Regions from separate parts of the Mesorhizobium sp. LNHC232B00 genome, predicted to be linked through region 1. Evidence: predicted binding sites of a transcription regulator. Region 1 holds the regulator's gene; each other region holds the start of a gene.

Region 1 (7,470 bases):
GAGATTCCCTGCTACCCCCGCGTGCAATGGCTATGGTGCGATCGCACCATATCAAAGGCTGTGCCTAGCCGGGACAATGGCGACATCGAATTCCGCTCATCCAGTTACGGGCGGGAGCAGCGACCGCCGGCAAGGAACAGCGTCACTCTACCCCAACGGACCTGTTTTCGGCGATGGCCCGGCCACGACACGCTCTGGCCTCGAGCAACGCACTCCCGTCCGGATTTTCTTCATCCTTGAAAGCCCCGTCGAATCCGGCGGTGGCTGCGCCCGGCGGACGGCCCAAGCCCATGATTCCGGGGACAAACTCGGATCGGCTCGCGAACCAGCCGCGCCACCGCCTTTGCCGGCTCCGGCGACGCGTTACCGGGCTGACATGAAACTGTCATGCGACTGTTATAATCGGAGGCTATTGGCCTCAGCGGGCGCTGGCAAGAAATGGCGCCGAGAGACCATCTTCCGAACAGGAGCAGGCCACATGAGACATTTCATCCGCTCGGCGGCCGTTGCGATTGCAATGGCTGCGGCGTCCACCATCACCCTTTCCGCGGCAATGGCAGCTGACCTTTCAGGCGCCGGCTCGACCTTCATCTATCCGGTGTTTGCCAAGTGGGCCGACACCTACAAGAAAGACACCGGCGTCGGCCTCAACTACCAGTCGATCGGTTCCGGCGGCGGCATCAAGCAGGTCATCGCCAAGACCGTGACCTTCGGCGCCACCGACAAGCCGATGTCCGATGCCGATCTGGAAAAGAACGGCCTCGTGCAGTTCCCGATGGTGATGGGCGGCATCGTGCCGATCGTCAACCTCTCCGGCGTCAAGCCGGGCGAACTCGTCCTCGACGGCAAGACGCTGGCCCAGATCTATCTCGGCGCCATCACCACCTGGGACGATGCCGCGATCAAGGCGCTGAACCCCACCCTCACCCTGCCGTCGACCGCCATCGCCGTCGTGCACCGCTCGGACGGCTCGGGCACCACCTTCAACTTCACCGACTACCTGGTGAAGCTCTCGCCCGACTGGAAGGACAAGGTCGGCTCGGACACGGCCGTTGAATGGCCGACCGGCGTCGGCGCCAAGGGCAGCGAAGGCGTTGCAAATACCGTCAAGCAGACCGACGGCGGCATCGGCTACGTCGAATACGCCTATGCCAAGCAGAACAACCTGTCCTACTCAAAGATGGTGAATGCAGCCGGCAAGGTCGTCGAGCCGTCGCTCGAATCCTTCGGCGCTGCCGCTTCGAACGCCGACTTCAAGACTGCCAAGAACTTCAACGTCATCATCACCAACGAGCCCGGCGACACCACCTGGCCGATCGCGGCTTCGACCTGGGTGCTGATCCACAAGGTTCCCGATGACGCTGCCGCCACCGGCGAAGCGCTGAAATTCTTCGCCTGGGCCTACAAGGACGGCAAGGAAACCGCCAAGGCGCTCGACTATGTGTCGATCCCCGACAGCGTCGTCGACCTGATCAAGGCTTCGTGGAAGACCGACATCCAGGCCGACGGCAAGCCCGTCTACGCCGGCGAGTAACATCTCTGGAGGAGCGCCGCGCCCGCGGCGCTCCTCTTCCTTCAACTCGAAAGAGCCGAGCTTGACATGAGCGCTGTCCAGGAAGCCTTGCCAGCCATTCGAGGTTCGCGCGACGCCATCGTCAGGCGGTTTGCGCTGACAGACGCGATCTTCCACGCAATGACCCGCGCCGCCGCGATATTGGTGCTGGTGCTGCTCGGCGGCGTCGCGATCTCGCTGTTTGCTGGCTCTTGGCAGGCCCTCTCGACCTTCGGCTTCTCGTTCCTGACCAGCGAAAGCTGGAACCCGGTGACGGAGAAATTCGGCGCGCTGGCGCCGATCTACGGCACCATCATCACCTCGGCAATCGCCATCCTGATCGCCGTGCCGCTCGGCATCGGCATCGCCATCTTCCTCACCGAGCTTTGCCCGCGCCCGCTGCGGCGCCCCATCGGCATGGCGGTGGAATTGCTGGCCGGCATTCCCTCGATCATCTACGGCATCTGGGGCCTGTTCGTGCTGGCGCCGTTCCTGCAGACCACGGTGCAGCCGTTCATCATCAGCGTGTTCCACGGCGTCCCCGGCCTCAGCAGCCTGTTTGCCGGCCCGCCTTACGGCATCGGCCTGCTGACATCGTCGATGATCCTTGCCATCATGGTGCTGCCTTTCATCACCTCGATTACCAAGGACGTCTTCGACACGGTGCCTCCGGTGCTGAAGGAATCGGCCTACGGCATCGGCTGCACGACCTGGGAAGTGACGCGCCGCGTCGTCATTCCCTACACGCGGATCGGCATCATGGGCGGCGTCATGCTCGGCCTTGGCCGCGCGCTCGGCGAGACCATGGCGGTGACCTTCGTCATCGGCAACGCCCACCGCATCAGTACGTCGCTGTTTGCGCCCGCAACGACGATCTCCGCGACCATCGCCAACGAATTCACCGAAGCGGTCGGCGATCTCTACACGTCTTCGCTGGTGGCGCTCGGCCTGATTCTGTTCGTCATCACTTTCCTGATCCTTGCCATCGCACGCTACATGCTGATGCGCATCGACGCCCGCACCGGAGCCTGAACCGATGTCGACAGCCACGTCGCTTCACCAGAGCCGCAAGCGCAAGAATGGCGTGATGATGACGCTGTGCGTCGCCGCGGCGGGCATCGGCCTTGCCTGGCTGGCGCTCATTCTCGGCGCCTTGCTCTACAAGGGCCTGTCGGGCGTCAATCTTTCGGTCTTCACGGAAATGACCCCGCCGCCCGGCGACGCCGGCGGCCTGCTCAACGCCATCTACGGCAGCATCGTGATGACCGTCATCGGCATCATTGTCGGCACGCCGATCGGTGTGCTGGCCGGCACCTACATGGCCGAATACGGCCGCTTTTCGAAGCTCACCACCATTGTCCGCTTCATCAACGACATCCTTCTGTCGGCGCCGTCGATCATCATCGGCCTGTTCGTCTACGAATTGATGATTCGGCCGATGGGGCACTTCTCGGCGATCGCCGGCGCCGTCGCGCTGGCGATCCTGGTCATCCCCGTCGTCGTGCGCACCACCGAGGACATGCTCAATCTGGTGCCCAACGCCTTGCGCGAAGCCGGCACCGCGATCGGCGCGCCGCGCTGGGTGGTCATCCGTTCTGTCGCCTACCGCGCCGCGCTTTCGGGCATCGTCACCGGCATATTGCTGGCCATTGCCCGTATCTCCGGCGAGACGGCGCCGCTGCTGTTCACCGCGCTCAACAACCAGTTCTGGTCGAGCAATCTCAACGCGCCGATGGCCAGCCTGCCTGTCACCATCTTCCAGTTCGCTCTCAGCCCCTACGAGGAATGGCAGCAACTGGCCTGGACCGGCGCACTCATAATTACATTGACGGTTCTCGCGCTCAGCATCTTTGCGCGCAGCCTGACCGGACGCAGAGAGGACAAATGAGCCAGATGTTGTCTCCAGACATGACGATCGCCGCCGAGGCAGCCGCCAAGGCAAAGATCGAGGTCAAGAACCTCAATTTCTACTACGGCCAGTCGAAGGCGCTGAAGGACATCACGCTGTCGCTGCCCGAACGCAGCGTCACCGCCTTCATCGGACCGTCGGGCTGCGGAAAGTCGACGCTGCTGCGCGTCTTCAACCGCATCTACGAGCTCTATCCCAGGCAGACAGCCGAGGGCCAGGTGCTGCTCGACGGCAAGAACGTTCTCGACCGCTCGCAGGATCTCAACCTGTTGCGCACCAAGATCGGCATGGTGTTCCAGAAGCCGACGCCGTTCCCGATGTCGATCTATGAGAACATCGCCTTCGGTGTCAGGCTCTATGAGAAGATCAGCAAGGCCGAGATGGACGGCCGCGTCGAACAGGCGCTGAAGCGCGCAGCACTCTGGACCGAGGTCAAGGACAAGCTCAATGCCAGCGGCCTCAGCCTTTCGGGCGGCCAGCAGCAGCGGCTCTGCATTGCCCGTACCGTGGCGGTGAAGCCGGAAGTCATCCTGCTCGACGAGCCGGCCTCGGCGCTCGATCCGCTGTCGACCGCCAAGATCGAGGAGCTGATCGACGAATTGCAGGCCGACTACACGATCGTCATCGTCACCCACAACATGCAGCAGGCGGCGCGCGTGTCGAAGCAGACGGCCTTCATGTACCTGGGCGAACTGGTCGAGTTCGACAAGACGGAGAAGATATTCACGTCGCCCCGCGAGAAGCGCACGCAGGACTACATCACCGGCCGCTTCGGCTGATCGCACGCATACGAGGACCAGGATCATGGCCGAACACACGGTTGCAGCCTTCGACGAAGATCTCGGACAGATCAGCAGGCTGATCAGCGACATGGGCGACCTCGCCGGCTCGATGGTCGGCGGTGCCACCAAGGCGCTGCTGAACTCCGACAATGCGCTCGCCCAACGCGTCGTCTCCGATGACGCGATCATGGATGCGCGCCAGCGCGAGCTGGACGACCGCGCCATCACGCTGATCGCCAAGCGCCAGCCGATGGCCGACGATCTGCGCCACGTCGTGGGCTCGATCCGCATGGCCGGCGATCTCGAACGCATCGGCGACCTTGCCAAGAACATCGCCAAGCGCGTCGGCACGGTCGGGCTCTCCGCCACGCCGCGCGACCTGTCGCACTCCATCGACGCGATGGCGCAGCTGGTGCTGATCCAGGTTCAGGGTGTCATCGAGGAATATGCGGCGCGCGATGCCGACGCACTGGCCAAGCTGCGCGCCGACGACGAGCGTATCGACGTCAAATACACTTCGGTGTTCCGCGAACTGCTGACCTACATGATGGAAGATCCGCGCAACATCACCGCCTGCACGCATCTTCTGTTCTGCGCCAAGAACCTCGAACGCATCGGCGACCACGTGACCAACATCGCCGAGAATGCGTATTATGTGCTGACCGGCACACAGCTGCCCGCCAATCGTCCGAAGCAGGACGAAACCGCGATGTCGGCGCCGGCGGCATAGCAGGGGTGACCAGCCGATGATCGCGCCACGCATCATGGTGGTGGAGGATGAGGAGCCGCTAGGGGTGCTGCTCCGCTACAATCTGGAATCCGAGGGCTACCAGGTCGAGGTGGTGACGCGCGGCGACGAGGCGGAGATCCGCCTGCAGGAGAACGTGCCCGACCTTCTGGTGCTCGACTGGATGGTGCCGGCGGTGTCCGGCATCGAACTCTGCCGGCGCCTGCGGATGCGGCCCGAGACCGAGCGGCTGCCGATCATCATGCTGACCGCGCGGGGCGAGGAGAGCGACCGCGTGCGCGGCCTGTCGACCGGCGCCGACGACTATCTGGTCAAGCCGTTCTCGACGCCGGAATTCATGGCACGCGTCAAGGCGCTGCTGCGCCGCGCTAAACCTGAAGTGCTGTCCAGCGTGCTCAAGGTCGGCGATATCGTGCTCGACCGCGAATCGCACCGCGTCTACCGCAAGAAGAGCGAGATCCGGCTCGGACCGACCGAGTTCCGCCTGCTCGAATTCATGATGCGCCATCCCGGCCGCGTGTTCTCGCGCAGCCAGTTGCTCGACAATGTCTGGGGCGAGACGATCTACATCGACGAGCGCACCGTCGACGTGCATGTCGGGCGGCTGCGCAAGGCGGTCAACAATGGCCGCATGCCGGATGTGATCCGCACGATTCGTGGGGCGGGCTACGCGATCCGGGAAGATTAGGGGATATGCTGATATTCAGGTGATGCCGGCCTGCGAATGGCGGCTTCCTGCGCTTCCGGTACTCACGGACCCAAATGTCCGCTCCGTTCCGGTTCTCGGAATCCACCATCCTCGCCTCGGCCTGACCTGAATCTCAGCACGTCCCAGGTCGCGATCCGATATTCGGTTCAGGCCACATTCTTCCCAGCCGCGCCTGCTCTCGCCTGCACGCCCGGCGCGAAAATCTCCTGGTCGACGAAGGTCAGCGCGCGCATGGCGCAGCCTTCGCGGATCAGCGGCAGTTCGTTAGGCTCGGTGTCGAAAGAGATCGATTTCGAGTGCTGGCCGCCGGCGGTCTGGGCAATCGCCTCGCGCAAGGCCGGCTCGATCAGGTCGAAGGCGGCGGCGCTGACGCCGACCATGGCGACGGGGGCGGGATCGATCAGCGCGAACAGGCTGCCGAGGCCATAGCCGAGTGCCTCGCCGGCCTTGCGATAGGCCTGGCGCTCCGGTCCGTCCTTGTCGCGCGCCGAGGCCGCCAGCGCCCGCATGTCGGCGTCGCTGACGTCGACCGGTTCGGTGTCCTCGCCAAGCTGCCTCGCGCTTCGCCAGATGGCGTAGTTGCCGGCGTAGGCCTCGACGCAGCCGCGCCGTCCGCAGCGGCAGAGTGCGCCGCCCGGCCGGTGGATCATGTGGCCGAATTCGCCACCCGACGAGTGGGTGCCGGTGAACAGTTGGCCTTTCAGCACCAGGCCCATGCCGATGCCGTGAGACAGCAGAATGGCGATGAAGTCGTCGCGGTAGCGCTCGGGATCGCGCCAGCGCAGCGCCACCGCCATCATGTTGCAGTCGTTTTCCATGGTGGCGGGGATGCCGAACTCGGCCTCGAATATGTCGGCGAACGCGATGTCGGTCTGCGGCGTGATCGGCGACCACAGCATGGCGCGCGCCTCGGTATCGGTGATGCCCTGGATGGCCAGTGCGATGCGGGCGACGCTGCGGACATCGATGTCGGGATCGTCGATGCGGCGCCGCACGATGGCGACGCATTCGCCGATCAGCGCCTCGCGCGACATAGTCAGCGTGTCCAGCCGGCGCTGTTCCTCCGATATCACCTGGCCGGCATAGTCGATGACGGCGACCGACAGGAAATTCAGCGACAGCACCACGGTCATCACCGCCGCCGCCTCCGGGTTGAGGGTAAGGCCGACCTGCGGCCGGCCGCGTTTCAGCGAGCCGGCCTCGCTCGGCTTGCCCTCGGTCAGGACGCCTTCGCCGATCAGGTCGGAGGAGATCGCCGAAATGGTCGAGTGGCTGAGACCGGTGGTGGCGGCGATCTCGGTGCGCGAAGGCTGACCGGCACGGCGCACGGCCGAGATCACCATGGCGCGGTTGCGCCGGCGCAGATCGTCGTGGCGGATTCCGACCGACATGTTTCCCACATCCTCCCGGTCGCCGCGGCCTTTCGTGCCTCCCGAAGGCCGCCAAGCGACGCCACCAAATACTGGCAGAAGCGCCGCACGCTGTCATTATTTATTCCGGAGCTCGAAAAAAAGTCCGCGGCACCTCAAAATCCATCAGAATCATCGTTGACAGTGTTCCGGCGATGGACCAGTGTTTTTTCGAGGCTCGAAAAAATAGGGCCTTTGTGCCGGCCTTAGGGTCAGTTTGGTCGCGCCGTACGCGGCGCAGGGAGGAATATCATGAAGAAATTCACAGCCGCCATCCTGGCGGGTGTCGCCATGTCGCTGACGCTTGCGTCGGTCGCGCAGGCGAAGGACAAGGTCATCGGCGTTTCCTGGTCCAACTTCC
Region 2 (7,470 bases), on a different contig from region 1:
GTTGCGCCAGAAATCGCTTTCGGCAAACCCGCTCTGGGTCACGTCGACGAGCGGCGACAGGCCAAGCGTGACCACTGAGATGCCTTCCTCGCGAAAACGGTCGACCGCGAATTTGGTCAGGCCGATCTCGGCGTGCGGCGAGGCATCGATATGCTTGCGCTTGAAGGCTGTGGTGTAGCCGATGACCTTGCCGTCGCGAAATATCGGATCGAAATCGAGCAAGGCAATAAGGTCGCCGTCCGGGCCATGCAGGACGAAGCGGCGCATATCGGTGCCGAGCTGATCGTAAAACGGACGGTTGAGGAACCCCATTTCCCAGCGCTTGACGATGCGGTCGCCGCGCCAATTGTCGGAGAGCCGCTGTATCTCGTCGAGATGGATCGTGCGTTTGTCCTCGTCGAACGAAAAGCCCTTCTTTGAAAGCCAGCGTTCGGAATAGCGCACGGTCTCGTTGCGCTTGCCGGAAAAATCATGTTCGGGCAGGACAAGGCGGGTGTCGATGCCCAGCCGGTTGACCTTGTAGCCGAGCCCGGCCAGCACGCGCGCGGTCTCTTCGCCGATCTGCACGAACCACGGGTCGCCGGCGGTCTCGACGAAGCGCCTGATGTAGTCGGGCCGCCGGGCCGGCGCCGCCACCGGGTCGCCAAGCGCGAAATGATGCTTCATCTTGGTGCCGAAGGCGATGTAGCCGTTGGCGTCGCCAAAATAGGAGAGCTTCGCTTGCACGGCGGTGGAATAGGCGAGCGAGAAATCGCCGTGGCGGCGCACGATCTCCAGGCGTTCGACATGCGTCAGTTCCTGGCGCTCGACCTTGGGCGAGGCACCCTCAAGGATTTTGTCGAAATAGATCCGCAAGGAGGGCATGGTCGAGATTTCCGCGTGCCGTCTGTGGCGCGACGTGTCTGTCGACACGCAGGACGCGCCACGGCGCCTTGTTTTTTCGCGGGAAGCCGAAATCGGTTGCCGGTTTCGAATTCCTGCGTCGGTAACGGGATCCGCCCCCGGACCTCGAATCAATCACATTGCCGCGACCTGATTATCGCCGATGCCGCCGATATGCCATATAGGGCGCGATGTATTGGGACAGAAGCCGGCAATCGGCTGCGGCCGGCGTGGCGGTGGAATGCTCCGGAGCGCAGCCGCAGCTTGGCGCGGGCCTCGAAAATCGCTGCCGATCCGCTGTATCGGGGATCCTGCCCGCAATCAGACGGTTACAGCGCCCTGCGAGCCTTGCGGGGATGCTATTGTGGTTGAACGGGACCGAAGAGTGAATGGCTGATACGACAACCAGACAGATGATGGAACAGGTGGCGGCGGTCGAGCCGGCGATCGTCATTGGCGCCGGCGCCGCCGGACTGGCTGTCGCACAGGCTTTGATGAAGGCCGGCGTGCCGACGTCGATCCTGGAAAAGGAAAGCCGGCTGGCCGAGCCCTGGCATCGGCGGCACCGGCAGCTGCGTCTCAACACCCACCGCGATCTCTCCACGCTGCCCGGCCTTGCCTATCCCACGGGTACACCCGCCTTTCCGCCAAGGGAGGTCGTCATCCGCCACATGAACGACTTCAGGGAGACGAACCGCCTGCCGGTGGAGTTTGGCGTTGCCGTCGAGACCATCGTCTTCAGGGGCGATCATTGGGCCATACGCACCAGCGCCGGGCCGCGCCTGGCGCGTCATGTCGTTGTCGCCACCGGCCGCGACAGGCAGCCCTTCACCCCGCAGTGGAAGGGCATGCAGGCCTTCGCGGGCCGGATCGTCCATTCGGCGGATTTTGGCGACGCGACGACCTATGCCGGCAAGAAGGTGCTGGTCGTCGGCGCCGGCAATTCGGGCTTCGACGCGCTCAATCATCTGGCCGACGTGGATACGTCCGCGATCTGGCTGTCGGCCCGCAACGGACCCGCCCTTCTGCCCAAGCGGATCGGCAAGATTGCCGTGCATCGGCTTTCGCCGCTCATGGCGCGCTTGCCGACCCGCATTGCCGATGCGGTGATCGCGGCGACACAGCGCCTGGTTTTCGGGGACCTCACCAAATTCGACATGCCGCCCGCGCCGTCGGGCGGCGTCAGCCGCCTGACCTCGGACTACACCGCGATCGCCGCCGATGACGGCGCCGTCGACGCCATCAAATCGGGCAAGATCGTCGTGGTGCCGGCGATACGAGAGTTCACCCGCGACGGCGTGATCCTGGCCAATGGCAGCCTGATCGGTCCCGACATCGTCATTGCCGCGACGGGCTACCGCACCGGGCTGGAAAGCATGGTCGGCAATCTCGGCGTGCTCGACAGCAAGGGCGTTCCGCTCTTCAACGGCGGCGAGGCCGATCCGAAACTGCCGGGCCTCTGGTTCACCGGCATGCGGCCGAGCATTCGCGGCTGTTTCGCCAATGCCGCCATACTGGCCAAGGCGATCGCCAGGCGAATTGCCGGCTCCTCCTCCGTATCCGGCGCATCGGGCTGATTCAGGTCGAGGCGACGGAAAAACGTCGATATTCGTCTGTCCGCCATCGCCTTGACTTATTTACTTGCCTTGTTATATAACATGTTATGGTTATGCATCGAACGGATTGATCATGGAAGATGTTCTGCGATCCCTTGGATATCTCTGCCTGGGCAGCCGGCTGAAGCGCATAGGCGAGCAATTGCAGGCCGATGCGCAGCGCGTGCTCGATGGCCTGGAGGTTCCGCTTCAGTCGAGCCAGTACCCGTTGCTGGCCGCGCTCGACAGGCTGGGGCCATTGGCTGTCGGCGAACTGGCGCAGTCGCTCGGGCTCACGCAGCCCGGCGTGACGCGAAGCGTGTCGCTTCTGGCCGAGTTGGGCCTGGTCGAAGCCATCCAGTCGGACGGCGACCAGCGGCGCAAGATGGTCTCGCTGACCAGGAAGGGCCAGCGCCTGGTCGACGTTGCGAAACGGGACGTCTGGCCGCGCATCGAGCGCGCCGTCGCGGATCTGTGCCGGGATCTTTCGGGGCCGCTTCTCGATCAACTCGCCGCCATCGAGGACGGCCTGGCCATGGCCCCGCTCGATCGGCGCGTGAAAAAAGGGGCAGCGCAATGAAACATGTTCTCGACCGGCCCGTCTGGAGCGCGCTGGAGACGCGGCATCGGGCTTTCGCGCAAGGCGGCAAACTCGCCAGACGCTATTCGCCGTCGATCGCCCTCTTTGCCGCCACCGCAGCGGACGATGCTGAAAGCCTGCGGGCGCTCAGTGACCTTGTCGATCCAAGCGAAAGCGTGATCATGCTACAGGCCGACGCGATTGTCCTTCCGGCCGGCCTCTCGGCAACACTGTCGGCGACCGCCGTTCAGATGCTCGCCGACGCGCCCGTGCAGGCCGTGTCTGATGAGCGCGTGCAGCGCCTGACGCACGATGATGTGGCCGAGATGCTGGCACTGACCACGCTTACCAAGCCCGGCCCGTTCACGTCAGGGGCGCTGAGCCTCGGCGACTTCTGGGGCGTGAAGGTCGAGGGCAGGCTGGTGGCGATGGCCGGCGAGCGCATGAAGCAGCCTGGCTATAGCGAACTCAGCGGCGTGTGTTCGCATCCGGAGTTTCGCGGCGCCGGCCTCGGCCGGCTGTTGTCCGTGTTCGTCGCGAATCAGATTTTAGCCCGCGGCGAAATCCCTTATCTTCACGCATATGCCACCAACACAGGCGCGATAAAGCTGTACGAATCCATCGGCTTCAGACTTAGAAGCACGATCAATGTGGCTGTCGCTCAGCGTGCCAGATAGAGCGACCCCAGGAAAATGTGAAACGGCATTCCGCCAGGAACCGGCCACCCCAAAAAGCCCGAGCAGTTCCTTGCCCCTGGCGTTCACGCCGATTTCGATTCCAGCCGCCGGAAACCGACGGCTTCCATCAGCATGTCCTCGTCGACCATGCCGGCATTGTGGAGCGCAAGCAGGGTGAGAGCCAACTCGCGCGCCTCGGCCGATTCGGGACGCGCTTCGCGCCGTCGGCAGGCCTCGTCGAACACGCGTTGCAGCCTGGCGATATCATCGGGTTTGAGCAGGCCACGGTCATAAACGGACTTAGGCATGGCGGTCTCCTGAAGGAAGAGTTAGGGCGCCATTCCTAAATTGCCAATCTTTCCCGAGGCTTGAACGGTTCAGGCCGGATGGGCCCCGGATCGCCGAGGCCTATCCCGCAATTGCAAACCGGCGCCTGATATCAGACAGCGATCTTGCCGCCACCCTGTTTCGTGATCGCGACAACAGCCGGCCGTACCGGCATGTCCGGTTTGAAATCCGGCCAGCGGGTCGACAGATCCTCATAATAGGATGGGCGACCGAACGCTTCCCAGTCCTCGCCGCCGTCGCCCGGATGCTGGACGGCGACGAAGGCGGTCTGGTCGTCGGGCGCAAACAGCGGGCCGCACATTTCGGCGCCGATCGGCACGCGGAAGAACAGTTTTGAGGTCGCCCGCGCCGATCCCTCCGTGTCGACCGCCCACAGGCCGTCGGTGCGGCCGGTGGCCTTCGGCCCCTGGCCGTCGGTGGCGACCCACAGGCGCCCGGCCGAATCGACCGCGCAATTGTCGGGCATGCCGAACCAGCCATTGGCCGTCGTCGCCGTCGAGAAGGTGGCGCCGACATCGGCCACCGAGGGATCGCCGCATTTCAGCAGCACTTCCCATCTGCCTTTGGCAGCGGCAAAATCGCCGCCCTCTTCCGAAATTTCGATGATGTGCCCGAAGGCGTTCCCGGCGCGCGGGTTGGCGGCGTCGACCTGGTCGGCCTTGCGCTTGGAATTGTTGGTCAGCATGACATAGACCTTGCCGTTGACGGCATTGGGCTGAATGTCCTCCGGGCGGTCCATCTTGGTGGCGCCGAGCAGGTCGGCGGCCCGGCGCGTCTCGATCAGCACGTCGGCCTGGCCGGCGAAGCCGTTTTCGGCCGTTAGCGGCCCCTGGCCGAAGACGATCGGCAGCCATTCCACCGAACCATCCTCGGCGAACTTGGCGACATGCAGCGTGCCGTCGTCCAGCAGGTCCTTGTTGGCGGCGCGGTCATTGGCATTGAAGGTGCCCTTGGTGACGAACTTGTAGACATAGTCGAAGCGCTCGTCGTCGCCGAGATAGAAGACGACGCGGCCATCCCTGGCGACGATCGATTCGGCGCCTTCGTGCTTGAAGCGGCCCATGGCGGTGCGCTTCCTCGGCGTCGAGGTCGGATCGTTGACGTCGACCTCGACGATCCAGCCGAAGCGGTTGGCCTCGTTAGGCTCCCTGGCCAGGTTGAAGCGGTCGTAATGCGCGCCCCATTCGTAAGCGCCTTCAGGGATGCCGAGGCGCTTGTAGTTGGCGGCCTCCTTGTGGCCCTCCGGCAGTTCGCCGGAGAAATAGCCGTGGATGTTCTCCTCGGACATCACATAGGTGCCCCAGGGCGTGACGCCGCCGGCGCAGTTGTTGATGGTGCCGATGACCTTGGTGCCCGATGGATCGGCATTGGTCTTGACGCGGTCATGGCCGGCGACCGGGCCCGATAGCGCCATTTCGGTGTTCGAGGTGATGCGGCGGTTGAGCTTGCCGTCGCGCACCACTTGCCATTTTCCCGAGACCTTGCGGATCTCGACGATGGTGCCGCCATGCGCGGCCATCTCGACATCGACTTGCTCCTTGCTGAGCGGCGCGACTTCGGCCGCCTTCTTGCCGTCCTTGTCGACGATCTTGACGATGCCGGGGAACATCAGATGCGGGTTGGTGTATTCGTGGTTGACCACCAGCAGGCCATGCTCGGCCGAGCCGTCGATCGGGATATAACCGACATAGTCGTTGTTGTAGCCGAACTGCCTGGCTTGGGCTTCGGCCGACTGTTTGGCCGGATCGAACTCCGGCGAATCGGCAAACAGCGGATCGCCCCAGCGCAACAGCACGTCGGCGTCATAACCCGGCGCGACATGGTGCTTGTCATCGATGCCGGCCTCGAGTTCGTCGAATTTGAAGGCGGAGCCTTCCGCGGCACGGGCTTCGTCGGCGCTGACAAGTGCCAGCGGGCTGACGGTGGCGGCAATCGCCGAGACGGCGAGCGATCCTTTCAGGAACCCCCGGCGCGAAAACCGCGCGGCGATGATCTCGCCCATGGTGCGGTTGTCGGTGGGATTGATGGCCGGTCCGTCGTTTTCCTCGAGCAGGCTGGTGCGAAATTTGGCGTCGGGGGCGCGATGTTCGGTCATTGGGGCCTCTGGCTTTGGAGTGGCTGGAGCTTGTGTCTTTCGACCCCTTACAGTCGGCCGATCACATTTTCGTGACATGAGAGTCACTTTTAAACGACATTCCGCGAAGGCCGGCAAGGCGGCCGTATCCGCTTGTGCCGGGGAGCCGCGAAATGGGTTCTTGAACAGGCCAGGCAAGGGGTTCTTTCTGTCACCTCCGCCACTCCCGCCAGAGGTGACCTTCAGGCTCGACGGCTGTTGTCTCCCGTCGGCGGTGGTGCGCGGCGCGGCCGCTCCATTGCCCGCGAGGCGGGTTCTCAGGCATCCGAGATGGGACTTTAGTCCAAGCTTGCGCTTGCAAAGGTCTTGGGTGACAAACGCAACGGTCGGAGGTTGCTTCCGGTCACCACGTCTTTCGGCGATGTTGGTTGCACTGCAACGTTGGGATGGGCACGCCGGCTCAATCGACGGAGATCAGGATGTACGGATCGATCACGGCCCGTTGCCGACGGCTGACGCTCGGATCGGCGGCTTTCCTGGCGCTGACTCTCGCCCCCTATCAGATTGCCCTTCACGGCTCCGCCCTTGGAATCGACGCCGCTAGCGCACAGGCCGCCGGCGGTGGCCATGGCGGCGGTAATGGCGGTGGCAACGGCGGTGGTAGTGGAGGCGGCAACGGTGGTGGCAATAGCGGCGGCAACAGCGGCAATGGCAACAGCGGGAACGGCAACGGCAATAGCGGCGGCAATTCCGGAAAAGGCGGCGCCGCCTCCGGCAAGGGCCAGAGCGGCAGCCATGTCAACGCGGCGACCGGCGACAAGGTCGACATCAATGGCAGCACGATCACGGTCGAGCACCCGGACGGCTTGACGGAAAAGATCGAGAACGGCCGTTTCAGAATGCAGGATGCGCTCGACCGAACGATCGTCGACCGCCCGGCCACGCCGGCCGATGTCAAACGTCTTAATGCTTTGTGAATCCGGGCCTTGTGGAGCTGGTCAACAGGCAACGGCCGGCTTCGCATGTCACCTCCGCCGCCCCCGGCGGAGGTGACCTCGTTTATCCGGCCTAGCTAGAGCAATTCCAGGAAAAGTGTGACACGGTTTTCTCGGGAAAAGCGCGTAGCGCTTTCCCTTGGGAATTGCGTTAAAACAAAGAGATAGAGCGGTTCGCCGTTTCCTTGAAACGGTGAAATGCTCTCGCGCGGTTTCCCGCATGGCGCCGGCATAGCGACGGCGTCTATGCGCGGTTCCGGTCGCGGTCGCGAAACTCACGCATCATCAGGGCCGCCTCGGTGCGGTTTCGCGCGTTGAG
Region 3 (7,470 bases), on a different contig from region 1:
AGACGGCGCGGCGCTACCACTTCGTCAAGGGCCATCCCGAGCGCTTCCGCACCATCACCTTCGAGGGTGCTTTCCACGGCCGCACGCTGGCGACAATCGCGGCCGGTGGCCAGTACAAATACCTCGAGGGGTTCGGACCCAAGGTCGAAGGCTTCGACCAGGTCGGCTTCGACGACATCGATGCCGCCGAAAAGGCGATCACCCCGGAGACCGCCGCGATCCTGATCGAGCCGGTGCAGGGCGAGGGCGGCATCCGCCCGGTGCCTGCGCAATCGCTGAAGCGGCTGCGCCAGCTTTGCGACCAGCACGACCTGCTGCTGATCTATGACGAGGTCCAGTGTGGCATCGGCCGCACCGGCAAGCTGTTCGCGCATGAATGGTCAGGCGTCACGCCGGACATCATGGCCATTGCCAAGGGCATTGGCGGCGGCTTCCCGATGGGCGCCTGCCTTGCCACCGACGAAGCGGCCGTCGGTATGACCGCCGGCGTGCATGGCACCACCTTCGGCGGCAACCCGCTGGCCATGGCGGTCGGCAACGCCGTACTCGACGTGGTGCTCGAAGAGGGCTTCCTCGAGGACGTCCAGCGCAAGGCGCTGCTGATAAAGCAGGGACTTGCCGCCGTTGCCGACGAATTTCCCGAGGTCATCGAGGACATCAGGGGCACCGGGCTGATGCTCGGCCTCAAATGCGCCATGCCCAATGCCAAGGTGAACATGGCATTGCGCGACCAGCACCTGCTGGCGGTTCCGGCCGGCGACAACGTCATTCGCCTGCTGCCGCCGCTCACCGTCACCGATGCCGAGATCCACGACGCGCTCGATCGCATCCGCGCCGGCGCCAAGGGCCTGGTGGAGGCGATCGCCTCCGCCGCCGCGAAGTAAATCCCGGAACCGTTGCCGATGTCACTTCGCCACTTCACCGATCTTTCCGCCGTTTCCGAAGGCGATTTGCGCTTCATGCTGACCGACGCGGTGGCGCGCAAGGAGCGCCTCAAGGCCGGGGAGCGCTCGAAGCCGCTCGAAGGCAAGGTGCTGGCCATGATCTTCGACAAGCCGTCGACGCGCACGCGGGTGTCCTTCGACGTCGGCATGCGCCAGCTTGGCGGCGAGACCATCATGCTGACCGGCACCGAGATGCAGCTCGGTCGTTCCGAGACCATCGCCGACACCGCCAAGGTGCTGTCGCGCTATGTCGACGCCATCATGATCCGCACCACCTCGCACGAACGGCTGCTGGAGCTGACCGAGAACGCCACCATTCCGGTCATCAACGGGCTGACCGACGATACCCATCCATGCCAGCTGATGGCCGACATCATGACCTTCGAGGAGCATCGCGGTCCGGTTGCCGGCAAGACCATTGCCTGGACTGGCGACGGCAACAACGTGCTGCATTCGCTGCTCGAGGCGTCGGCGCGGTTCCGCTTCAACCTCAATGTCGCCGTACCCGAAGGCAGTGAGCCGGCGCAGAAGCATATCGACTGGTCGCAGGCGAATGGCGGCAAGCTGCACTTCACGCGCTCGCCCGAGGAGGCCGTCGACCAGGCCGACTGCATCGTCACCGATTGCTGGGTGTCGATGGGGCAGGAGCATCGCGCCCGTGGTCACAACGTGTTCTCGCCCTATCAGGTCAATGCCAAGCTGATGGCCAGGGCGAAGCCAGACGCATTGTTCATGCACTGCCTGCCTGCTCATCGCGGCGAGGAAGTGACCGACGAAGTCATCGACGGCCCGCATTCGGTGGTCTTCGACGAGGCCGAGAACAGGCTCCACGCCCAGAAGGCCGTGCTTGCCTGGTGTTTGGGCGCTTGAAGTGTCTCGGTGCTTGAAGTGTCTGGGCGCTTGATCTGCGGGGGCGCGATGCCTATCTGCGCCGCATCACGCAAATCAAGCGCGTTTGGACGCATGCTCCCGAGAGGACGGCATGGCCGCGCCCCGGAGCTTTGTCATGTTGGAAACGTATCAAGTGACTGAACACCACCCCAAACTCGGCGAGTTCGGCTACGCCGGCGACGATCACGTCGTGCCCTTCGAGGTCGGCCCGCTCGACGTGCGTGGCCGCACGGTCCAGCTCGGGCCGATGCTCGACGCCATCCTGAGCCGCCACGATTATCCCGAGCCGGTCGCCCGCCTGCTCGCGGAAGCCTGTGTGCTGACGGTGCTGCTCGGCACTTCGCTCAAGTTCGAGGGCAAGTTCATCCTGCAGACCCGCACCGACGGGCCGGTCGACATGCTGGTGGCGGACTTCTCCACGCCCTCTGCCCTGCGCGCCTATGCGCGCTTCGACGCCGATCGGCTCGAGGCTTTGGTCGCGGTCGGCGAGACATCGCAGCAGACGCTGCTCGGCAGCGGCGTTCTGGCGCTGACCATCGACCAGGGCGCCCACACGCAGCGCTATCAGGGCATCGTTCAGCTCGACGGCGAAACGCTGGAAGACGCCGCGCGCACCTATTTCCGCCAGTCGGAACAGATCCCGACCGATATCAGGCTGTCGGTGGCCAAGCTGTTGACGCCCGGCCCTGGCGGCGCGCGCGAGCAATGGCGTGCCGGCGGCATCCTGGCGCAGTTCCTGCCGCAATCGCCCGAGCGCATGCGCGTTCCGGACCTGCCCGGCGGCGATGGCGATCCGCGCGAGGAGATCCATGATCCGGCCGACAATTCCTGGCAGGAGTTGCTGGCGCTGCTCGGCACCATCGAGCCGACCGAACTCATCGATCCGACGATCGGCGCCGAACGGCTGCTCTATCGCCTGTTCCATGAGCACGGCGTGCGCGTCTTCGGCGGCGTTCCCGTCGCCGACCAGTGCTCATGCTCGCGCGACAAGATCCGCGGCATCCTCGAGGGCTTCTCCGCGCAGGAGATCAAGGACAGCACCGAGGATGGCGGCATCCACGTCGCCTGCGAGTTCTGCTCGAAGCAATATGACTTCGACCCGGCGGAATTCGCGGCGCAATGAAGGAACCGGCTTTCTCTCCATGGAACGGGGAGAAAGCCGCTAATTCACCGTCCGCCGCGTTCCTGGCAGGTCGAGTGAAAATGCCGGAATGGCGATGTCGAAGGTCTCGCCGCGCTTGTTGCGCATCGTGTAGCGGCCGACCATGATCCCTGACGGGGTCGAGAGCGGGCAGCCGGACGTATACTGATAGCTGTCGCCGGGATTGAGTTCAGGCTGGTCGCCGACGACGCCCGGCCCACTCACTTCCTCGATCCGGCCGGTGCCGTCGGTGATATGCCAATAACGCGACAGAAGCTGCACGAACTCGTCCGACTGGTTGTCGATCGTTATCTGATAGCCCCAGACATAGCGGTTCTCCGAAGGATCCGAGCGGTCCTCGAGGTAGAACGGCCTGACCTGCACTTCGATGTTGCGCGTGACGGCGCTATACATAAACGGCTCCAAACTGATCCGGTAATTTCGGCGCTCCCGGCGGGCAGGTCAACATGCGCGTCTTGTCGCGCCCGGCCTTGAAAGGCAGGTGCCGGCAAAGAATGTCATTTAAGTGACACAGGACAATGGTGGTGTGCGCCAAGCGGGCGACTCGACGCTCTGTCGAACTGTTGAAAACGGCCACAAAGCCGGCCGTCTTTTCTGGAGTGACCAGATCTCGATGGAACTCACTCTCATAGCCGCCTCGCTTTCGACTGCTCTCATTCTCTCAAATGCCGCCAGCATTTCGCTTGCCGCTTCGCAGCTGAAGCGGCGAACCACGGTCGCCCCGCCCGACGGCAAATCGCAGCCGGTGTCGATTGTCATACCATCGCGTGGTGTCGAGCCGTTCACGCACGAGACACTGGAACGCGCCTTCTCGCTCGACTGGCCGCGCTACGAACTGATCTTCTGCGTCGCCCATGCCGACGATCCGGTCGTCAAACTGATAAACAGGGCAATTGCCCGGTTTCCCAAAGTGCCGGCCCGGCTGTTGATCGGCGACGACCGCGTCAGCGCCAATCCCAAACTCAACAACTGCGTCAAGGGCTGGGAAGCGGCGCGCCACAACTGGGTCGTTCTTGCAGACTCCAACGTGCTGATGCCCAGGGATTACATCCAGCATTTGATGGCGGCGTGGCGAGCCGATACCGGCCTTGTCTGCTCGACGCCGATCGGCTCGCGTCCCGACGGTTTTTGGGCCGAGGTCGAATGTGCCTTCCTCAACACGCTGCAGGCCCGCTGGCAATATGCCGGCGAGGCGCTCGGCCTTGGCTTCGCCCAGGGCAAGAGCATGCTGTGGAACAAGCCGATGCTGGATGCCAGCGGCGGCATTCGCGCGCTGGCCGCCGAGATCGCCGAGGACGCCGCCGCGACCAAGCTGGTGAACGGCCTCGGCCTGCGCGTCAATCTCGTCGCTTCGCCCTTCGAGCAGCCGCTCGGCCGGCGCACGCTTGGCGAGATCTGGTCGCGCCAGGCCCGCTGGGCGCGCCTGCGCCGTGTCACCTTCCCGCTGTTCTTCGCGCCCGAAATCCTCACTGGTGCTGTGGTGCCGCTGGCGCTTGCGCTGGTCGCGGCGGCAGGCGCCGGCTTCAGCCTCTGGGCAACCGCGCTTACCGTGTTGGCGGCCTTCTATCTTCCGGAATGCGCCCTGGCCTGGTCCAAGGGCTGGTACCTGTCGCCGCGCATGGTCGCGGCGATCATGGTGCGCGACCTGATCCTGCCGGCGATGTGGACGCGCGGCTGGCTCGGCGGCGCCGTCGACTGGCGCGGCAATGCGATGATCATCCGCACCAAGGCGGCCGAACTGGAGGAGACGCCGTCAAGCGCCTGATCGCGCCTGCTCGACGGACCTGCTTGGCTGTCTCTCTATTTGGCCGCCCTCAACGCCTGCGCGATGTCTTCCAGAAGGTCGTCGGTATCCTCCAGGCCGACCGACAGCCTGAGCGTACCTGGCCCGATGCCGAGTTCGGCGCGCGCCTCCTCGCTCAAATTCTTATGCGTCGTCGTCGCTGGATGGGTGATCAGGCTCTTGGCATCGCCGAGATTGTTCGAGATCAGAACGATGTCCAGCGCATTCTGCAAGGCGAAGGCCGCCTGCTTGCCACCCTTGACGTCGAGGCAGATCAGCGTCGAACCGCCCGACATCTGCTTCTTGACGATATCAGCCTGCGGGTGGTCGGCACGGCCGGGATAGATGACGCGGGCGATCTGTGGCTGCTCGGCCAGGAAATCGGCGATCCTGCCGGCGCTTTCCGTCTGCTGGCGCACGCGCACCGGCAGCGTCTCCAGTCCCTTCAGCAGCGTCCAGGCATTGAACGGCGACAGGCTGGGCCCCGTGTGGCGGAAATAGTCGTGCAGGTTCTCGTCGATCCACTTCTTGTCCGACAGGATAACGCCGCCCAGGCAACGGCCCTGGCCGTCAATGTGCTTGGTGGCCGAATAGACGACAATGTGGGCGCCGAGCTGCAGCGGCTTCTGCTGCAGCGGCGTGGCGAAGACATTGTCGACGACGAGCCGCGCACCGATTGAATTGGCCAGCGATGCGACGGCTGATATGTCGACCACTTCCAGCGTCGGGTTGGTCGGGCTTTCCAGGAAGAACAGCTTGGTATTGGGCTTGACCGCTCTTTCCCAGTTGGCGATGTCGGTGCCGTCGACCAGCGTCGCTTCGATGCCATATCGCGGCGCCAGCGTCTCGACCACCCAGCGGCAGGAGCCGAACAGCGCGCGCGCCGCCACGATATGGTCGCCGGCCTTGACGCTGCACAAGAGTGCCGCCGTCACCGCCGCCATGCCCGACGCCGTGGCGCGCGCATCCTCGGCACCCTCCAGCGCGCACATGCGCTTTTCGAACATGTCGACCGTGGGATTGGCGTAGCGCGAATAGATGAAGCCTGGTTCCTCGCCCTTGAAACGGGCCTCCGCCGCCTGCGCCGTCTCGTAGACATAGCCCTGGGTGAGGTACATTGCTTCCGACGTCTCGCCGAATTGGGAACGCAAGGTTCCGCCGTGGACGAGGGCTGTCTGTGGCTTCCAGTCGCGCTTCTTGTTGCTCATTGCTTTGTTCCAGACACAAAAAAACCGGCCGCGAAAGTCGCAACCGGTCCATACGGCCTTGCGGCCAACGGTCCTTTAGCGACTTGTTTAACGTGGCTGCAAGCCGACCGGCCAAATCACCACGGGATAACGACCCTTTAGACCCGTCCCACGCTTGCGTCAATTGCTGGCTTCATTAAGAGGTTTGTGCGACAAGAAAATCGTCGGCCAGGAGCGCAGCCTTGCGGCAGACAGGCATTCTTCCCGATCAGGACATTGCGGCGCTGTTCCAGTCCGGCGCGCTGAAGTCGCCGCGCGCGCTCGGTGCCGACCAAATCCAGCCGGCGAGCCTCGATCTCAGGCTCGGCGACACGGCCTGGCGGGTGCGGGCTTCCTTCCTGCCGGGCCCCAACCACACGGTTTCGGAAAAGCTCGATCGCCTGAAGCTGCACGAGATCAATCTTGCCGAAGGCGCTGTGCTGGAAACCGGCTGCGTCTACATCGTGCCGCTGCTCGAAAGCCTGGCGCTGCCGGCGGAGATTTCGGCCTCGGCCAACCCGAAGAGCTCGACCGGCCGGCTCGATATCTTCACCCGTGTGATGACCGACCGCGGCCACGAGTTCGACAAGATCGCCGCCGGCTACAACGGTCCGCTCTATCTGGAAGTCAGCCCGCGCACCTTCCCGATCGTCGCGCGCACCGGTTCGCGCCTGTCGCAGATCCGCTTTCGCACCGGCAATGCACTGCTCTCGGAAGCCGAATTGCATGAACTGCACCGTGCCGAGATGCTGGTCGCCACCGAACCGCCGAACATTTCCGGCGGCGGCATCGCTCTGTCGATCGACCTCAACGGCGACAGTGATGGGCTGGTCGGCTATCGAGGCAAGCATCACACCGGTCTCGTCGACGTCGACAAGCGCGCCGCGCAGGATGTCGTAGATTTCTGGGAGCCGATCCACAAGAGCGGCGCCGGCGAACTGGTGCTCGATCCCGACGAGTTCTACATCCTCGTCAGCCAGGAAGCCGTGCATGTGCCGCCGCTCTATGCAGCCGAGATGACGCCCTTCGATCCGCTCGTCGGTGAATTCCGTGTTCACTATGCTGGCTTCTTCGATCCGGGCTTCGGCCATTCGGCGTCCGGCGGCACCGGCAGCCGGGCGGTGCTCGAAGTGCGCAGCCACGAAGTGCCGTTCATCCTCGACCATGGCCAGATCGTCGGCCGGCTGGTCTACGAGCACATGCTGAAGCGGCCGCAGGCGCTTTACGGCACCGACCTCGGCTCCAACTACCAGGCGCAGGGCCTGAAGCTGTCCAAGCATTTCCGCGCCGCGCGCTGAGCTCCGATTACCACCAGGTAAAATACTTGCCTGCGCTGGCACATCATGCTTGGCTGGCTTGTCGGTCGCCGGGATGCGGCGCTCAAGGGGAACAAGAAAATGCAGATTTCAAAATGGATCCTATCGGCGGCAGGCGCTGCCATGTTGGCGATGGCGGCCGGCTCTC
Region 4 (7,470 bases), on a different contig from region 1:
ATCCACATGGCGAGCAGGAACGGGAACACGTCACGAAAGCCCTTCGAGATGACCCGCGCGACCAGAGCCGCGATCGAGGGGCCCGGTGAGCCGGCAGCGACAAACAGGGCGGCGGCGAAAATGAGCAGCGAGGTGAGATGCATAGCAAGGATCTGGACTGAGGTTTGACTGCCACACTAACCAGCAACAGCAGCATTGGCAAAGACAAGGTAATCGCTTTGGTCGGCAGCCCAGGCCTCCGTGCTCGCGATCCCTTGCCGGCTCCGCGTCCCGCGGCTAGAAGAACCGCCGCGAAACAATTTTTGAGCTTCACTTTGCCTACGTAACCGCCGGTCTCGTCAACTCCCCCGACACACCTGCATGGCGCCGCATTCGTGGTGCCTGGTTTCATTTTCATGTGTTCCTCTGGCGGCGGTTCGAGACCGGTTTGGCACTGCTGAACCGCTGTCGCGCTTTCCGCCAGCGACACCTGACTTCACGATCTCCGCAACCTATCGCCACGCCGCGCCCGCATGGGCATCTCGAGATTGCCGACCTGATGAACTTCCCGACGGGAAGGGCTTATCGGCATGTCCGGCATTGTGCGTATCGACTGGGCGATCGCGCCCGCAATCGCTCCTCGACCCCTGGTCAACTGTAATCGCTGCGGCGGCGTGAAGGCGTATCGCTGCAGCGAAAAGTTCCGCGTCAACGCCAACGGCAAGCGCATCGACGTGTGGCTGATCTATCGCTGCGTCGATTGCGACAATTCCTGGAATTTCGGCATTTTTGAGCGCTGCAACCGCCGCGACATCGAACCGGCGCTGCTCCAGGCGCTCGAAAGCAATGATCCGGGGCTGGCCCGGCGCCATGCCTTCGACGTCTCCGCGCTTCGCAATCAGGTAGGACGTGTCGAGGAGTTTCCCGATGTCGCCGTGCAAAGGCATCTGGTTGGGGAGACAAGCGAGAGCGCGACAGCGCTGGAACTCAGGCTTGGGCTGGAAATGCCGATATCGCTCCGCCTCGACCGCCTGCTTGCCAACGAACTCGGCATCTCGCGGTCGCGGCTTCAGGCCTTGCAAGAGAGGCGATTGCTGGCCATAGGACCGGACGGGGCCAAAGCTCTGCGCAGAGGGGCTCGCGAGGGGACGATCGTGCTGATCGATCTGGAGAGTGAACCCGACTGCGAAGCCATCATCTCGGCAGCCGGCGGTTGAATGAAAAAGGGGCGGAGCACGCGGTGCTCCGCCCCTTTTTATACAAGGAATCAGAAGATTACGCCGCGCCGACCGCCTTGGCCGACTTCTCGAAGCGCTTGCGCTCGTTCGGGTCGAGATAGAGCTTGCGCAGGCGAATGGTCTTCGGCGTCACTTCGACCAGCTCGTCGTCCTGGATCCAGGCCAGCGCGCGTTCCAGCGTCATGCGGATCGGCGGGGTGAGCTTGACCGCCTCGTCCTTGCCGGCGGCGCGGATGTTGGTCAGCTTCTTGCCCTTCAGCACGTTGACTTCGAGGTCGTTGTCCCTGGAGTGGATGCCGATGATCATGCCCTGATAGACCTTGACGCCCGGATCAATGACCATCGGGCCGCGGTCTTCCAGGTTCCACATGGCGTAGGCCACGGACTCGCCCTGCTCGTTGGAGATCAGCACGCCGTTGGTGCGGCCCGGCAGTTCGCCCTTGTAGGGCTCATAGGCATGGAACAGGCGGTTCATCACGGCGGTGCCGCGCGTATCGGTCAACAGTTCCGACTGGTAGCCGATCAGGCCGCGCGTCGGCGCGTGGAAGACGATGCGCTGGCGGTTGCCGCCGGACGGACGCAGCTCGACCATTTCGGCCTTGCGCTCCGACATCTTCTGCACCACGACGCCGGCATGTTCCTCGTCGACGTCGATGACGACTTCCTCGACCGGCTCCAGCAATTCGCCGTTCTCGCCCTTCTGCATGACGACGCGCGGACGCGACACGGCGATTTCAAAGCCTTCGCGGCGCATCGTCTCGATCAGCACGGCGAGCTGCAATTCGCCGCGGCCGGAGACGAAGAACGAATCCTTGTCGGGCGATTCCTCGATCTTCAGCGCGACATTGCCTTCGGCCTCGCGCAGCAGGCGGTCGCGGATGACGCGGCTGGTCACCTTGTCGCCTTCTGTGCCGGCGAGCGGGCTGTCGTTGACCAGGAAGGACATGGTCACGGTCGGCGGATCGATCGGCTGCGCATGCAGCGCCTCGGTCACCGCCAGGTCGCAGAACGTGTCGGCGACGGTGCCCTTGGATAGGCCGGCGATGGCGACGATGTCGCCCGCTTGCGCTTCTTCGATCGGCTGGCGCTCGAGGCCACGGAAGGCGAGAATCTTGGAGATGCGGCCGGTTTCGATCTGCGTGCCGTCATTGTGCAGCACCTTGACCGCCTGGTTCGACTTCAGCGTGCCGCTCTCGATGCGGCCGGTGATGATGCGGCCGAGGAACGGATTGGCTTCCAGGATGGTGCCGATCATGCGGAACGGGCCGGGATGAACGGTCGGCGCCGGCACATGCTTGATCACGAGATCGAACAGCGGCGCAAGCTGCTGGTCCTTGGGGCCTTCCGGATTTTCCGAGACCCAGCCGTCGCGGCCCGAACCATAGAGGATCGGGAAGTCGAGCTGCTCGTCGGTGGCGTCGAGGGCCGCGAACAGGTCGAACACCTCGTTGACGACCTCGACATGGCGGGCGTCCGGCCGGTCGATCTTGTTGATGACGACGATCGGCTTCAAGCCGACCTTGAGCGCCTTGCCGACCACGAACTTGGTCTGCGGCATCGGGCCCTCGGCGGCGTCGACCAGCACGATGGCCGAATCCACCATCGACAGGATGCGCTCGACCTCACCGCCGAAATCGGCGTGTCCGGGCGTGTCGACGATGTTGATGCGCGTATCCTTCCAGTCGACCGAGGTCGCCTTGGCCAGGATGGTGATGCCGCGTTCCTTTTCGAGGTCGTTGGAATCCATGGCGCGTTCGGCTACGCGCTGGTTGTCGCGGAACGAGCCGGACTGCTTCAAAAGCTGGTCGACCAGGGTGGTCTTTCCATGGTCGACGTGCGCGATGATCGCGATATTACGGAGTTTCATGTTCTGATCTCGGAAGCGTTGCAGGCAGCAGGCCAAAGGCGCTGCCTCTTTCGGTTGCGCGGCTCATACAGGGTTTTTCGCAGTTGCGAAAGGGGAAGCGCAACACCAAATACTCATCAAATCTTAAGCATCTGCGTGTGAAATGATTTTGTTAACCAAGGCGGGAACCATTCAGGGCCCGGGCAGTTCGAACGTCATGACCGATAAACTCAACCGATTTTGGCCACTAATCGCCTCCGCGGCCTTTGCCGTTCTGCTGGCGGCCAACGCCGCGCAGTCGGCCGCGACGCTGAAGGAAGCACGGTCGTCCCTGCCGATCGATGCGCCTTCGGCCCAACAGGCTTTCGCCGACGCCCCCGACGGCGTCGATCCGATTGTGACTGGCCCGGTCAGCGCCGCCTTCAAGCAGCGCCAGGACGCAGCCAACTGCGACAGCGCCGTCTGGCCGAACATTCCAATGGTCTGCTACCCGGACTGACGACCTTCAGGTCTTTACGCCGACCGTACCGGGTCGAGCGTGATCTTGTAGAGTTCGTTGTCGTCGCGATCCATCAGCCGCACGGTCATCTGCTCGGTGGCGCCGGAAATGTCGACAAGGCCAAAGAATTGCAGGCCGGCTGACGGCGGCAGGTTCTGCCCCTGCTCGGCTGTCGGCGCCTTGATGAACTTCAGCTCCGGACCGAAGGTCATGTCGAAATCGTTCGGGCCGAACGTTCCGGCATGGATGGGGCCGGAAACGAATTCCCAGAACGGACTGAAGTCCTGGAACTGAGCCTTCTCGGGATTGTAGTAATGCGCGGCTGTGTAGTGCACGTCGGCAGTGAGCCAGACGGTGTTGCTGATGCCAGCATTCTTGATGTAGCGCAGCAGGTCGGCGATCTCCAGCTCACGTCCCTTTGGCAGGCCGTTGTCACCATTGCTGACAGCCTCCGCGCCTGCCTTTTTGACGCCATCGTCCCAGACGACGAGGCCGAGCGGCATGTCTGCGGCGATGATCTTCCATGTCGCCTTGGAGTTGGCTAGCTCCCGCTTCAGCCATTTCGTCTGCTGTTCGCCCAGCATGCGCGATTGCGGCGTCATCTCATCCTGCATGTCCGGACCGTTGGGGCCGCGATAGGAGCGCATGTCGAGGAAGAACACGTCGAGCAGCGGCCCGTAGGCTATCTTGCGGTAGACGCGGCCGGGCTCCGACGGCTCGTAACGGATCGTCGTCATCTCATGGAAGGCGCGGGCCGCGCGGGCCGCCAGCACATGGATGGATTTTTCCGTGTAGCGATTGTCGGCGCTCAGATTTTTCGAATCCGACCAGTTGTTCAGCACCTCGTGGTCGTCCCACTGATAGAAGGTCGGGCAGATGGCGCTGAGACCCAGGACGTGTCTGTCCATCATGTTGTATTTCCACTGGTCGCGGTATTCGTCCAGCGTCTCGGCGACCTTGCGCTTGCCATCGACTAGCACGACGTTCTTCCACTTGCCGCCGCCGGGCAGGTCGACCTCGTCCTTCATCGCGCCGTCGGCATAGATGGTGTCGCCCGAATGCAGGAAGAAATCGGGCGTGTGCTTGCCGATCGTGGCGTAGGTCTTCATGCCGGTCTCGTCGATGCCCCAGCCCTGGCCGGCGGTGTCGCCCGACCAAGCGAACTTGATGTCGCGCTTCGAGGCCGGCGCGGTGCGGAAGCGGCCGACGATCGGCTCGGAGACGGCGTTGATGTCAGCGAGGTCGGCTGCCGTCATGCGGTAGAAGATGTCCTGATCGGAAGCGAGATCGGTGAGCAGGCGTCTGACCGTATAATCGCTGGCCGGCGACGTATCGAGCGGCGCCAGCCGGATCGCGTTGGCGAAATTCTCGGTCGACGACACTTCGAACATGACACGCGACGGGCGATCCGTGCGCGTCCACACCATGCCGCTGGTGGCGTCGACATCCCCCGACTGGACGCCATGGGTGAAGGCCGGGCGTTGGTTGGCGCGAGAAAAATACGGCAGCGCCAGGCTGGAAACGCCGACCAGACCAACGGCGCTGGCGGAGGTGACAAAAGCGCGGCGAGTCATCGAGAGCTTGTTCATGGCTGTCTCCTGGATGGCGTTGAACGTTGCCACCAAGCTCCAGCCTCAATGTTTCAGGCGCATCTCGAAATCATGAACGTTTGATAACAATGAACAGGGCGGCCCTTTCTGTCTCCTCTCACGCGCCCAGTAACACTACGGGCTCAAAAGGGGAGAAGGGAGGGCCGCGCCTATGCCGCTTGCGGTTCCGGGTCGAAGGCCGGCCGGCTGGTGTTGATCAGCAGCGAGATGCAGGCGGCGGCGATAGCCGTCATTCCGGCGATTAGGAAGGCCAGTTCGTAATTGCCCTGCAGCTCGCGCATGGTGCCGCCGAAGGCGGCCGCCGTGGCGGCCCCCACCTGGTGTCCGGCGACGATCCAGCCGAACACGATCGGTCCGCTGCGGTCGCCGAAGGCCTCGTTGGCGAGCCTGAGCGTCGGCGGCACGGTGGCGATCCAGTCGAGGCCATAGAGCACCGCGAAGATGATCAGGCTGGTCGCCGAGAAGCCGGAATAAGGCAGGTAGATCAGCGACAGACCACGGATGGCATAGTAGACGCCAAGCAGCTTGCGCGGGTCGAAACGGTCGGTGAGCCAGCCGGACAGCGTCGTGCCGATCAGGTCGAAAATGCCCATCATCGACAGCAGGCCGGCCGCCTGCACCTCGCCGATGCCCATGTCGCCGCAGAACGCGATCAGGTGCGTGCCGACCAGCCCGTTGGTGGTGAAGCCACAGACGAAGAAGGTGGCGAACAGATACCAGAACACCCGCGTGCCGGCGGCGCGGCGCAGCGTGTTGAGCGTATGCGCCAGGAAATTGCCTTGCGATGCCGGCGATGTCGGCGGCACGTCACCGGCCTCGGCGCCATAACGCACCATGCCGATCGAGGCCGGACGCTCCGGCACCAGCAGCCAGACCAGCGGCAGCAGGCAGGCCGTGGCGACCGCGACCGCGATGGCGACCGGCTTCCAGCCGCCCGTTTGCGCAAGCGAGGCAAGCAGCGGCAGGAACACCAGAAGGCCAGTCGCGCTGGAGGCCGACATCAAGCCCATGACCAGTCCGCGATTGGTCTTGAACCAGCGGTTGACGATGGTGGCGCCGAGCACGCTGGCGACGGCGCCGGAGCCGATGCCGGAGAACACGCCCCAGGTGATGAAGAGATGCCAGGGCTCGGTCATCAGAAGGCTGAGCGCGGTCGAGCCCGACATGATCACCAGCGAGGCGATCAGCGTGCGGCGCAGTCCGATCCGCTCCATCAGCGCGGCGGCGAACGGACCGGTCAGGCCATAGAGCAGGATGCCGACACCGGCGGCCAGCGAGATGACGTCGCGCCGCCAGCCGAAGCTGTTTTCGAGCGGCAGCATCATGACGGCGGGAGCCGAACGCAGGCCGGCCGCGATCAGCAGGCAGAGGAAGATGACGCCGACCACGACGAAGGCGTAGCGCTGGCCAAACGGGCGGGATTGAGTTATCATGTTACTGACCGGTACGTTGCAGGATGGGAGCATGTATACGTACCGATCGGTAACATTGTCAACCGAGTCCCATGATGCCAACCGACAAAAATATTGAACTGACCATCAACGATGGTCATGCATCGGCACCGCCGAAGGCCGCCAAAAAAATCCTCGACGTCGCCTACGACCTGTTCTACCGGCGCGGCATACGGGCGATCGGGGTCGACGAGATCGTCAAGCGCGCCGGCGTCACCAAGCCCAGCCTCTATCGCAGCTTCCCTTCCAAGGACGAATTGGCCGCCTCGTATCTGCGGCAATACGACCTCGAATTCTGGGAGCGCTTCGACGAGGCTGTCGACGCCCATCCCGGCGATCCGCGCGCGCAGATCAAGGCTTTCCTGACCCGCGTCGGAAAGCGCACGCAAAAACCCGATTATCGCGGCTGCGGCATGACCAACGCAGCGGTCGAATACCCCGAGCACGGCCATCCGGCCCGAATGGTGAGCGAAGACAACAAGCAGGAACTGCGCCGCCGGCTGCGCGCCATGGCCGCCGCGATGGGCGCTGGCGATGCCGACACGCTGGGCGACGGGCTGCTGCTGCTGCTCGAGGGCGCCTATATCAGCGGCCAGTTGTTCGGGCTCGGTGGGCCGGCGCAGTCGGTCGCCCGCAATGCCGACCTGCTGATTGAAGCCAGCTTGAAGAAATAGCGATTGGCGATACGTTGTGGCGAGCTCCAACGGAGATATCCGTCATGCGCAGCCTGCTGATCCCGCTTGCCCTCGCCGGCCTCTCTCAGGCAGCCCATGCCGGTGACATATCGAGCGCCTATACCGATCTCGACTGGAAGAAGGACTGCGTGACCTACGCTCAGGCCGAACAA

What was found. The regulator PhoB, encoded in region 1, activates phosphate uptake and scavenging genes when phosphate is short. The targets are predictions, from matches to a motif close to TGTCATNNANCTGTCAT.
Region 2: the regulator PhoB is predicted to act here: its motif matches at 6,238-6,254, upstream of X743_RS141175 (PhoX family phosphatase).
Region 3: the regulator PhoB is predicted to act here: its motif matches at 3,493-3,509, upstream of X743_RS143155 (ceramide glucosyltransferase).
Region 4: the regulator PhoB is predicted to act here: its motif matches at 5,224-5,240, upstream of X743_RS154125 (alkaline phosphatase).

Annotation. Positions count from the first base shown of each region.
Region 1 is NZ_AYWP01000002.1:84,303-91,772, forward strand. It holds gene pstS (phosphate ABC transporter substrate-binding protein PstS) at 479-1,534, shown strand; gene pstC (phosphate ABC transporter permease subunit PstC) at 1,601-2,584, shown strand; gene pstA (phosphate ABC transporter permease PstA) at 2,589-3,440, shown strand; gene pstB (phosphate ABC transporter ATP-binding protein PstB) at 3,437-4,240, shown strand; gene phoU (phosphate signaling complex protein PhoU) at 4,266-4,973, shown strand; gene phoB (phosphate regulon transcriptional regulator PhoB) at 4,990-5,679, shown strand; gene X743_RS166025 (ROK family protein) at 5,847-7,091, opposite strand; gene xylF (D-xylose ABC transporter substrate-binding protein) at 7,362-7,470, shown strand, end outside.
Region 2 is NZ_AYWP01000037.1:26,219-33,688, reverse strand. It holds gene X743_RS141150 (phosphatidylglycerol lysyltransferase domain-containing protein) at 1-864, opposite strand, end outside; gene X743_RS141155 (NAD(P)/FAD-dependent oxidoreductase) at 1,272-2,459, shown strand; gene X743_RS141160 (MarR family transcriptional regulator) at 2,572-3,057, shown strand; gene X743_RS141165 (GNAT family N-acetyltransferase) at 3,054-3,734, shown strand; gene X743_RS141170 (hypothetical protein) at 3,818-4,042, opposite strand; gene X743_RS141175 (PhoX family phosphatase) at 4,174-6,177, opposite strand; gene X743_RS141180 (hypothetical protein) at 6,636-7,133, shown strand; gene X743_RS141185 (response regulator transcription factor) at 7,396-7,470, opposite strand, start outside.
Region 3 is NZ_AYWP01000031.1:28,637-36,106, reverse strand. It holds gene X743_RS143135 (aspartate aminotransferase family protein) at 1-884, shown strand, start outside; gene argF (ornithine carbamoyltransferase) at 903-1,814, shown strand; gene X743_RS143145 (Hsp33 family molecular chaperone) at 1,927-2,958, shown strand; gene apaG (Co2+/Mg2+ efflux protein ApaG) at 2,998-3,390, opposite strand; gene X743_RS143155 (ceramide glucosyltransferase) at 3,611-4,762, shown strand; gene X743_RS143160 (O-succinylhomoserine sulfhydrylase) at 4,798-5,988, opposite strand; SAM riboswitch at 6,044-6,121, opposite strand; gene X743_RS143165 (2'-deoxycytidine 5'-triphosphate deaminase) at 6,210-7,304, shown strand; gene X743_RS143170 (ABC transporter substrate-binding protein) at 7,404-7,470, shown strand, end outside.
Region 4 is NZ_AYWP01000010.1:121,595-129,064, reverse strand. It holds gene X743_RS154105 (LysE family translocator) at 1-143, opposite strand, end outside; gene X743_RS154110 (DUF1062 domain-containing protein) at 570-1,196, shown strand; gene typA (translational GTPase TypA) at 1,255-3,084, opposite strand; gene X743_RS154120 (hypothetical protein) at 3,281-3,562, shown strand; gene X743_RS154125 (alkaline phosphatase) at 3,577-5,151, opposite strand; gene X743_RS154130 (MFS transporter) at 5,322-6,605, opposite strand; gene X743_RS154135 (TetR/AcrR family transcriptional regulator) at 6,680-7,297, shown strand; gene X743_RS154140 (hypothetical protein) at 7,342-7,470, shown strand, end outside.